Regions from separate parts of the Bacillus arachidis genome, predicted to be linked through region 1. Evidence: a T-box and tRNA genes for the amino acid it is inferred to sense, from the RefSeq annotation. Region 1 holds a T-box; the other holds one or more tRNA genes.
The links. A T-box is a leader RNA that pairs with one kind of tRNA and senses whether it is charged. The one in region 1 lies ahead of leuS (leucine--tRNA ligase), so its partner is inferred to be a tRNA-Leu.

Region 1 (4,143 bases):
AAAAACAGAATAGGAGGGGAAACTATGCCAAGGAAAGTATGGCTATTAGTAGCTGGGATGATCATTAATGTCACGGGTGCTTCTTTTTTATGGCCTTTTAATACAATTTATTTACACGATCATTTAGGGAAGTCTCTATCTGTGGCCGGAATGGTGTTGATGATTAACTCGTTAACTGGTGTAATCGGTAATTTGCTCGGTGGTGTGTTATTTGATAAATGGGGCGGATATAAATCAATTTTAGTAGGAATTGTTATTACACTTGTGTCGATTTTAGGTCTTGTGTTTTTCCATGGTTGGCCGTTGTATGTTGTTTGGCTAGCGTTAATTGGATTCGGGTCTGGAATGGTCTTTCCATCGATGTACGCAATGGTTGGCACTGTGTGGCCAGAGGGAGGACGAAGAGCATTTAATGCGATGTATGTTGGACAAAATGTTGGAATCGCTGTTGGAACGGCGTGCGGTGGTTTAGTTGCTTCGTATCGTTTTGATTATATTTTCTTAGCGAACTTTATTTTATACTGTATCTTCTTTTTAATTGCCTTTATCGGATTCCGTGGTATGGAGGACAAAAACGAACAAAGTATACAAACAGCGGTCAAAGCGAAAAAAGGTTGGTCACTTACACCAGGATTCAAGGCGCTTCTTATCGTATGTGTAGCATATGCTTTATGCTGGGTTACATATGTACAGTGGCAAGGTGCAATTGCGACGCATATGCAGGAGCTAAATATTAGCCTTCGTCATTATAGTTTATTATGGACGATAAACGGGGCAATGATCGTTTGTGCACAGCCGCTTGTAAGTATGATGATTCGTGCGATGAATCGTTCTTTAAAACAACAAATCATGATCGGAATCGGTATTTTTGCAGTGTCATTTATCGTACTTAGTCAAGCGCAGCAATTCACGATGTTCCTTGTCGCGATGGTGACATTAACAATTGGTGAATTATTTGTATGGCCAGCTGTTCCAACAATTGCAAATATCCTTGCGCCAAATGATAAGATTGGTTTCTATCAAGGCGTTGTAAATAGTGCGGCGACTGTTGGAAAAATGTTTGGACCTGTTGTCGGCGGAGCGATTGTTGACTTATATAATATGGAAGTATTGTTTATTGCAATCATGGTAATGCTTGTAGTAGCACTTATCGCAACGAGTATGTATGATAAACGAGTAAAAGTAGAAGAAACAGTAGAAGAAAAAATTGCGGTTTAGTTTGACGGAACATGTAACTTGTTTTAGAATATATTTAAATTAACTCATATTGTAATAACAGTGAGAAGGAGTAGTAGTAATAGAAGCTGGTTTAGAGAATTGACGGTCGGTGCAAGTCAATCCACGTTTCGTTATGAACTCGCCTTTGAGTTGCAGTTGTGAAATGAAGTAGCAATTGCCGTTAATCCACGTTACGGATCTAAGCGAATGTATATATTGATGCTTGTCTAGCGACCTTTACGGGACGTTTTGAACATCTTTTATTACATTAATTTAGGGTGGTACCGCGGGAATCTATAACCTCTCGTCCCTTTCTAGGGATGAGAGGTTTTTTGTATTTTAGGCGGTGAAAATAAATATAACTTGAATGGAGGATATCTCATGAGCTTTAATCATCAAGAAATTGAGAAGAAGTGGCAATCGTATTGGGAAGAGAATAAAACATTCCGTACGCCAGATGAGACAGAAAAACCAAAATTTTATGCACTAGATATGTTCCCATATCCATCAGGTGCAGGCCTACACGTAGGACATCCAGAAGGATATACAGCAACGGATATTTTATCTCGTATGAAACGTATGCAAGGATATAATGTTCTTCATCCAATGGGATGGGATGCATTCGGTCTTCCAGCAGAGCAATATGCACTTGATACTGGAAACAGCCCAGCAGAATTTACAGAGAAAAACATTAACACGTTCCGCAATCAAATTAAAGCATTAGGTTTCTCTTATGATTGGGACCGTGAAGTAAATACAACAGATCCAAACTACTACAAATGGACACAATGGATTTTCTTACAGCTATTTGAAAAAGGATTAGCTTACGTAGATGAAATTCCTGTAAACTGGTGCCCAGCACTTGGTACAGTACTTGCAAACGAAGAAGTAATCGACGGTAAGAGTGAGCGCGGCGGACATCCTGTTGAGCGTCGTCCGATGAAACAATGGATGTTAAAAATCACTGCCTATGCAGATCGCCTACTTGAAGATCTAGATGAGCTTGATTGGCCAGAAAGCTTAAAAGATATGCAGCGTAACTGGATTGGTCGTTCTGAAGGTGCAGAAGTACACTTCAATATCGATGGTACAGATAAGAAGTTTACAATCTTCACAACGCGTCCTGATACACTATTTGGCGCAACTTACTGCGTACTTGCTCCAGAGCATGCACTTGTTGCAGAAATTACAACTGCAGACCAAAAAGAAGCAGTAGAAGCATACATTGATTCTGTAAAAGCGAAAAGTGATTTAGAGCGTACAGAACTTGCGAAAGAAAAAACAGGCGTATTCACTGGTGCTTATGCAATTAACCCAGTAAACGGTGAGAAATTACCAATTTGGATTGCTGACTATGTTCTTGCAACTTACGGAACAGGTGCTGTAATGGCAGTTCCAGCTCACGATGAGCGTGATTATGAATTTGCGAAAAACTTCGATCTTCCTATGAAAGAAGTTGTAAAAGGCGGAGACATCACAAAAGAAGCACATACAGGTGATGGTGCGCACGTAAACTCGGCATTCTTAGATGGTTTAAATAAAGAAGAAGCAATTGCAAAAATGATTGAATGGCTTGAAGTAACAAGTGCAGGAAATCAAAAAGTAACATACCGTCTTCGTGACTGGTTATTCAGCCGTCAACGTTATTGGGGTGAGCCAATTCCAGTTATCCATTGGGAAGATGGTACAATGACAGCTGTGAAAGAAGAAGAATTACCACTAGTTCTTCCAAAAACAGAAAATATTCGCCCATCTGGTACAGGTGAATCACCACTTGCAAACATTGAAGAGTGGGTGAACGTTGTAGATCCTGAAACTGGTAAAAAAGGTCGTCGTGAAACAAATACAATGCCACAATGGGCTGGTAGCTGCTGGTACTACCTACGTTATATTGATCCAAACAACAGCGAAGCACTTGTAGATCCTGAAAAAGTAAAACAATGGCTTCCAGTTGATATTTATATCGGCGGTGCAGAGCATGCTGTACTTCACTTACTATATGCTCGTTTCTGGCATAAAGTATTATATGATATCGGTGTGGTTCCAACGAAAGAGCCATTCCAACAACTATTTAACCAAGGTATGATCTTAGGTGAAAACAACGAGAAAATGAGTAAATCAAAAGGTAACGTTGTAAATCCTGATGATATCGTAGCAAGTCATGGTGCAGATACACTTCGTCTTTACGAAATGTTCATGGGACCATTAGATGCTTCAATCGCTTGGTCTGAAAATGGCCTTGATGGAGCTCGTCGCTTCTTAGATCGCGTATGGCGTCTATTTGTTCAAGATAACGGTGAACTAAGTGAGAAAATTACTGATGCACCAAATAAAGAACTTGAAAAGGCATACCATCAAACGGTGAAGAAAGTAACAGAAGACTATGCAGAGCTTCGCTTTAACACGGCAATCTCTCAAATGATGATGTTCATTAACGATGCATATAAAGCAGAAGTTCTTCCGAAAGAATATGTAGAAGGTTTCGTGAAAATGATTGCACCAGTTGCACCACACGTTGCTGAAGAACTTTGGAGCAAACTTGGACACAGTGAAACAATCACATATGCAAGCTGGCCAACATTTGATGAGTCAAAACTTGTAGAAGATGAAGTTGAAATCGTTGTTCAAGTTATGGGTAAAGTTCGTGCAAAACTGAAAACGAAAAAAGACGCATCAAAAGAAGAAATGGAACAACTAGCGATTGAGGCAGTTAAAGAACAAATTGAAGGAAAAACAGTTCGTAAAGTAATTGTTGTTCCTGGAAAACTTGTTAATATTGTTGCAAACTAATACGAAAGAGCAGTCCTTTTTGGGATTGCTCTTTTTTTGTGATGAAGGAATTTATTTGTAGACAAACACCTATTCTCTCATGTGAAATATGATAAAAAAGGTAGGCTAAGTTGAGAGGAAGAGGTGAAAGAAATG
Region 2 (4,143 bases), 940 kb from region 1:
GGGTAGATCACCTGGTTTCGGGTCTACGACCACGTACTAAACGCCCTATTCAGACTCGCTTTCGCTACGGCTCCGCCTCTTCAGCTTAACCTCGCACGGGATCGTAACTCGCCGGTTCATTCTACAAAAGGCACGCCATCACCCGTTAACGGGCTCTGACTATTTGTAGGCACACGGTTTCAGGATCTCTTTCACTCCCCTTCCGGGGTGCTTTTCACCTTTCCCTCACGGTACTGGTTCACTATCGATCACTAGGGAGTATTTAGCCTTGGGAGATGGTCCTCCCGGATTCCGACGGAATTTCACGTGTTCCGCCGTACTCAGGATACATTCAAGAGAGAACGAAGTTTCGACTACGGGGTTGTTACCCTCTGTGACGAGCCTTTCCAGACTGCTTCGTCTACCTCGTTCCTTTGTAACTCCGTATAGAATGTCCTACAACCCCAAGAGGCAAGCCTCTTGGTTTGGGCTAGATTCCGTTTCGCTCGCCGCTACTCAGGAAATCGCATTTGCTTTCTCTTCCTCCAGGTACTTAGATGTTTCAGTTCCCTGGGTCTGTCTTCCTTACCCTATGTATTCAGATAAGGATACCATACCATTACGTATGGTGGGTTTCCCCATTCGGAAATCTTCGGATCAAAGCTTACTTACAGCTCCCCGAAGCATATCGGCGTTAGTCCCGTCCTTCATCGACTCCTAGTGTCAAGGCATCCACCGTGCGCCCTTTCTAACTTAACCAAACTAAAATTAAAAAATATGAGCTACACTGTTATCTAGTTTTCAAAGAACATACATTTATTTCTGAGAGATAGTTCTCTCAAAACTGAACAAAACGAAACACGGAAACTTATATTGATGAACAGCGTTCATCAATTCTCCATAGAAAGGAGGTGATCCAGCCGCACCTTCCGATACGGCTACCTTGTTACGACTTCACCCCAATCATCTGTCCCACCTTAGGCGGCTGGCTCCAAAAGGTTACCCCACCGACTTCGGGTGTTACAAACTCTCGTGGTGTGACGGGCGGTGTGTACAAGGCCCGGGAACGTATTCACCGCGGCATGCTGATCCGCGATTACTAGCGATTCCAGCTTCATGTAGGCGAGTTGCAGCCTACAATCCGAACTGAGAACGGTTTTATGAGATTAGCTCCACCTCGCGGTCTTGCAGCTCTTTGTACCGTCCATTGTAGCACGTGTGTAGCCCAGGTCATAAGGGGCATGATGATTTGACGTCATCCCCACCTTCCTCCGGTTTGTCACCGGCAGTCACCTTAGAGTGCCCAACTTAATGATGGCAACTAAGATCAAGGGTTGCGCTCGTTGCGGGACTTAACCCAACATCTCACGACACGAGCTGACGACAACCATGCACCACCTGTCACTCTGCCCCCGAAGGGGAAGCCCTATCTCTAGGGTTGTCAGAGGATGTCAAGACCTGGTAAGGTTCTTCGCGTTGCTTCGAATTAAACCACATGCTCCACCGCTTGTGCGGGCCCCCGTCAATTCCTTTGAGTTTCAGCCTTGCGGCCGTACTCCCCAGGCGGAGTGCTTAATGCGTTAACTTCAGCACTAAAGGGCGGAAACCCTCTAACACTTAGCACTCATCGTTTACGGCGTGGACTACCAGGGTATCTAATCCTGTTTGCTCCCCACGCTTTCGCGCCTCAGTGTCAGTTACAGACCAGAAAGTCGCCTTCGCCACTGGTGTTCCTCCATATCTCTACGCATTTCACCGCTACACATGGAATTCCACTTTCCTCTTCTGCACTCAAGTCTCCCAGTTTCCAATGACCCTCCACGGTTGAGCCGTGGGCTTTCACATCAGACTTAAGAAACCACCTGCGCGCGCTTTACGCCCAATAATTCCGGATAACGCTTGCCACCTACGTATTACCGCGGCTGCTGGCACGTAGTTAGCCGTGGCTTTCTGGTTAGGTACCGTCAAGGTGCCAGCTTATTCAACTAGCACTTGTTCTTCCCTAACAACAGAGTTTTACGACCCGAAAGCCTTCATCACTCACGCGGCGTTGCTCCGTCAGACTTTCGTCCATTGCGGAAGATTCCCTACTGCTGCCTCCCGTAGGAGTCTGGGCCGTGTCTCAGTCCCAGTGTGGCCGATCACCCTCTCAGGTCGGCTACGCATCGTTGCCTTGGTGAGCCGTTACCTCACCAACTAGCTAATGCGACGCGGGTCCATCCATAAGTGACAGCCGAAGCCGCCTTTCAATTTCGCGCCATGCAGCGCAAAATGTTATCCGGTATTAGCCCCGGTTTCCCGGAGTTATCCCAGTCTTATGGGCAGGTTACCCACGTGTTACTCACCCGTCCGCCGCTAACTTCATAAGAGCAAGCTCTTAATCCATTCGCTCGACTTGCATGTATTAGGCACGCCGCCAGCGTTCATCCTGAGCCAGGATCAAACTCTCCAATAAAGTTAGTTTGTCTAGCATCTAAAATAAAAATTGACGTTTCACGTTGTTTGTTTCGTTCAGTTTTCAAAGAACTAAAAGCGGGTGAAGAGAATCGAACTCTCGACCAGAGCTTGGAAGGCTCTTGTTTTACCACTAAACTACACCCGCGTGGTCGGGAAGACAGGATTTGAACCTGCGACCCCCTGGTCCCAAACCAGGTGCTCTACCAAGCTGAGCCACTTCCCGTAATGGCGCGCCCGAGAGGACTCGAACCCCTAACCTTTTGATCCGTAGTCAAACGCTCTATCCAATTGAGCTACGGGCGCTTAATCTAGTTGTTTTGTCGTCGTTGTTTTTCAGCGACTCAATTATCTTATCACATTAGTTTTTCTAATGCAAGTACTTTTTTATTTTTTCTTTGGTGCGGCCGAGAGGACTTGAACCTCCACGGGGTTTCCCCCACTAGGCCCTCAACCTAGCGCGTCTGCCATTCCGCCACGACCGCATATGCGGGTGAAGGGAGTCGAACCCCCACGCCAAAGGCGCCAGATCCTAAGTCTGGTGCGTCTGCCAATTCCGCCACACCCGCGGAAATAAAAAAGAGTGAGCCATGAAGGACTCGAACCTTCGACCCTCTGATTAAAAGTCAGATGCTCTACCAACTGAGCTAATGGCTCGTAAATGGCTGGGCTAGCTGGATTCGAACCAGCGCATGACGGAGTCAAAGTCCGTTGCCTTACCGCTTGGCTATAGCCCATCAAAAAACATTCTTTATTTAGCGACAAAAAACATCATATCACAATAAGCAATAAAAAACAACTGCTCAATAGCAGCAGTTAAAATGGCGGTCCCGACCGGGGTCGAACCGGCGATCTCCTGCGTGACAGGCAGGCATGTTAACCACTACACCACGGGACCATTTGGTTGCGGGGACAGGATTTGAACCTGCGACCTTCGGGTTATGAGCCCGACGAGCTACCGGACTGCTCCACCCCGCGACGATACTATTTATATATGGTGGAGGATGACGGGATCGAACCGCCGACCCCCTGCTTGTAAGGCAGGTGCTCTCCCAGCTGAGCTAATCCTCCAAAAGTGGTGACCCGTACGGGATTCGAACCCGTGTTACCGCCGTGAAAGGGCGGTGTCTTAACCACTTGACCAACGGGCCAATAAAATGGCAGAGAAGAAGGGATTCGAACCCTCGCACCGCGTTAGCGATCTACTCCCTTAGCAGGGGAGCCCCTTGAGCCACTTGGGTACTTCTCTGTATGGCTCCGCAGGTAGGACTCGAACCTACGACCGATCGGTTAACAGCCGATAGCTCTACCACTGAGCTACTGCGGAATAAGAAAGACAATTTACATCTTATAAAAATTCATATTGTAAGTCAAGTCATTTATACAACATCTTGTACAAACGTGACATGTTTATAATATACTGGATTGATTTTTAACTGTCAAGGTGTTTTTTATCTCTTTTAATTTCCCCTTACACTTTCCGCAAACATATCTTTTTGTATTGATTTGACGCCTTCTTACATATTGAAGCGTACATTCCATGCATTCATACACATGTGTTTTAGGCTCTGTTCTCTCACCTGTTATTCTCTTACAAAATCTAGGGGCTCCAACCTCTTTTAATAACTGACGAAAATCTCGATCTCGATGTTGATACCCTCTCCCCATAATGTGCAAATGATAATGGCACAACTCATGCTTAATAATGCC

Region 2: it encodes a tRNA-Leu, which carries the amino acid that the T-box ahead of leuS (leucine--tRNA ligase) is inferred to sense. The anticodon was not compared.

What each region holds. Positions count from the first base shown of each region.
Region 1 is NZ_CP127376.1:4,215,211-4,219,353, reverse strand. Features, by position in the region: gene QRY57_RS23320 (MDR family MFS transporter) at 25-1,218, shown strand; T-box leader at 1,270-1,533, shown strand; gene leuS (leucine--tRNA ligase) at 1,600-4,008, shown strand; gene QRY57_RS23310 (hypothetical protein) at 4,141-4,143, shown strand, end outside.
Region 2 is NZ_CP127376.1:246,394-250,536, reverse strand. Features, by position in the region: rRNA gene QRY57_RS03090 (23S ribosomal RNA) at 1-738, opposite strand, end outside; rRNA gene QRY57_RS03085 (16S ribosomal RNA) at 884-2,434, opposite strand; tRNA gene QRY57_RS03080 (tRNA-Gly) at 2,511-2,581, opposite strand; tRNA gene QRY57_RS03075 (tRNA-Pro) at 2,583-2,659, opposite strand; tRNA gene QRY57_RS03070 (tRNA-Arg) at 2,663-2,739, opposite strand; tRNA gene QRY57_RS03065 (tRNA-Leu) at 2,833-2,918, opposite strand; tRNA gene QRY57_RS03060 (tRNA-Leu) at 2,922-3,002, opposite strand; tRNA gene QRY57_RS03055 (tRNA-Lys) at 3,018-3,090, opposite strand; tRNA gene QRY57_RS03050 (tRNA-Gln) at 3,096-3,170, opposite strand; tRNA gene QRY57_RS03045 (tRNA-Asp) at 3,256-3,331, opposite strand; tRNA gene QRY57_RS03040 (tRNA-Met) at 3,335-3,411, opposite strand; tRNA gene QRY57_RS03035 (tRNA-Val) at 3,429-3,504, opposite strand; tRNA gene QRY57_RS03030 (tRNA-Glu) at 3,510-3,584, opposite strand; tRNA gene QRY57_RS03025 (tRNA-Ser) at 3,592-3,682, opposite strand; tRNA gene QRY57_RS03020 (tRNA-Asn) at 3,686-3,760, opposite strand; gene QRY57_RS03015 (SprT family protein) at 3,844-4,143, opposite strand, start outside.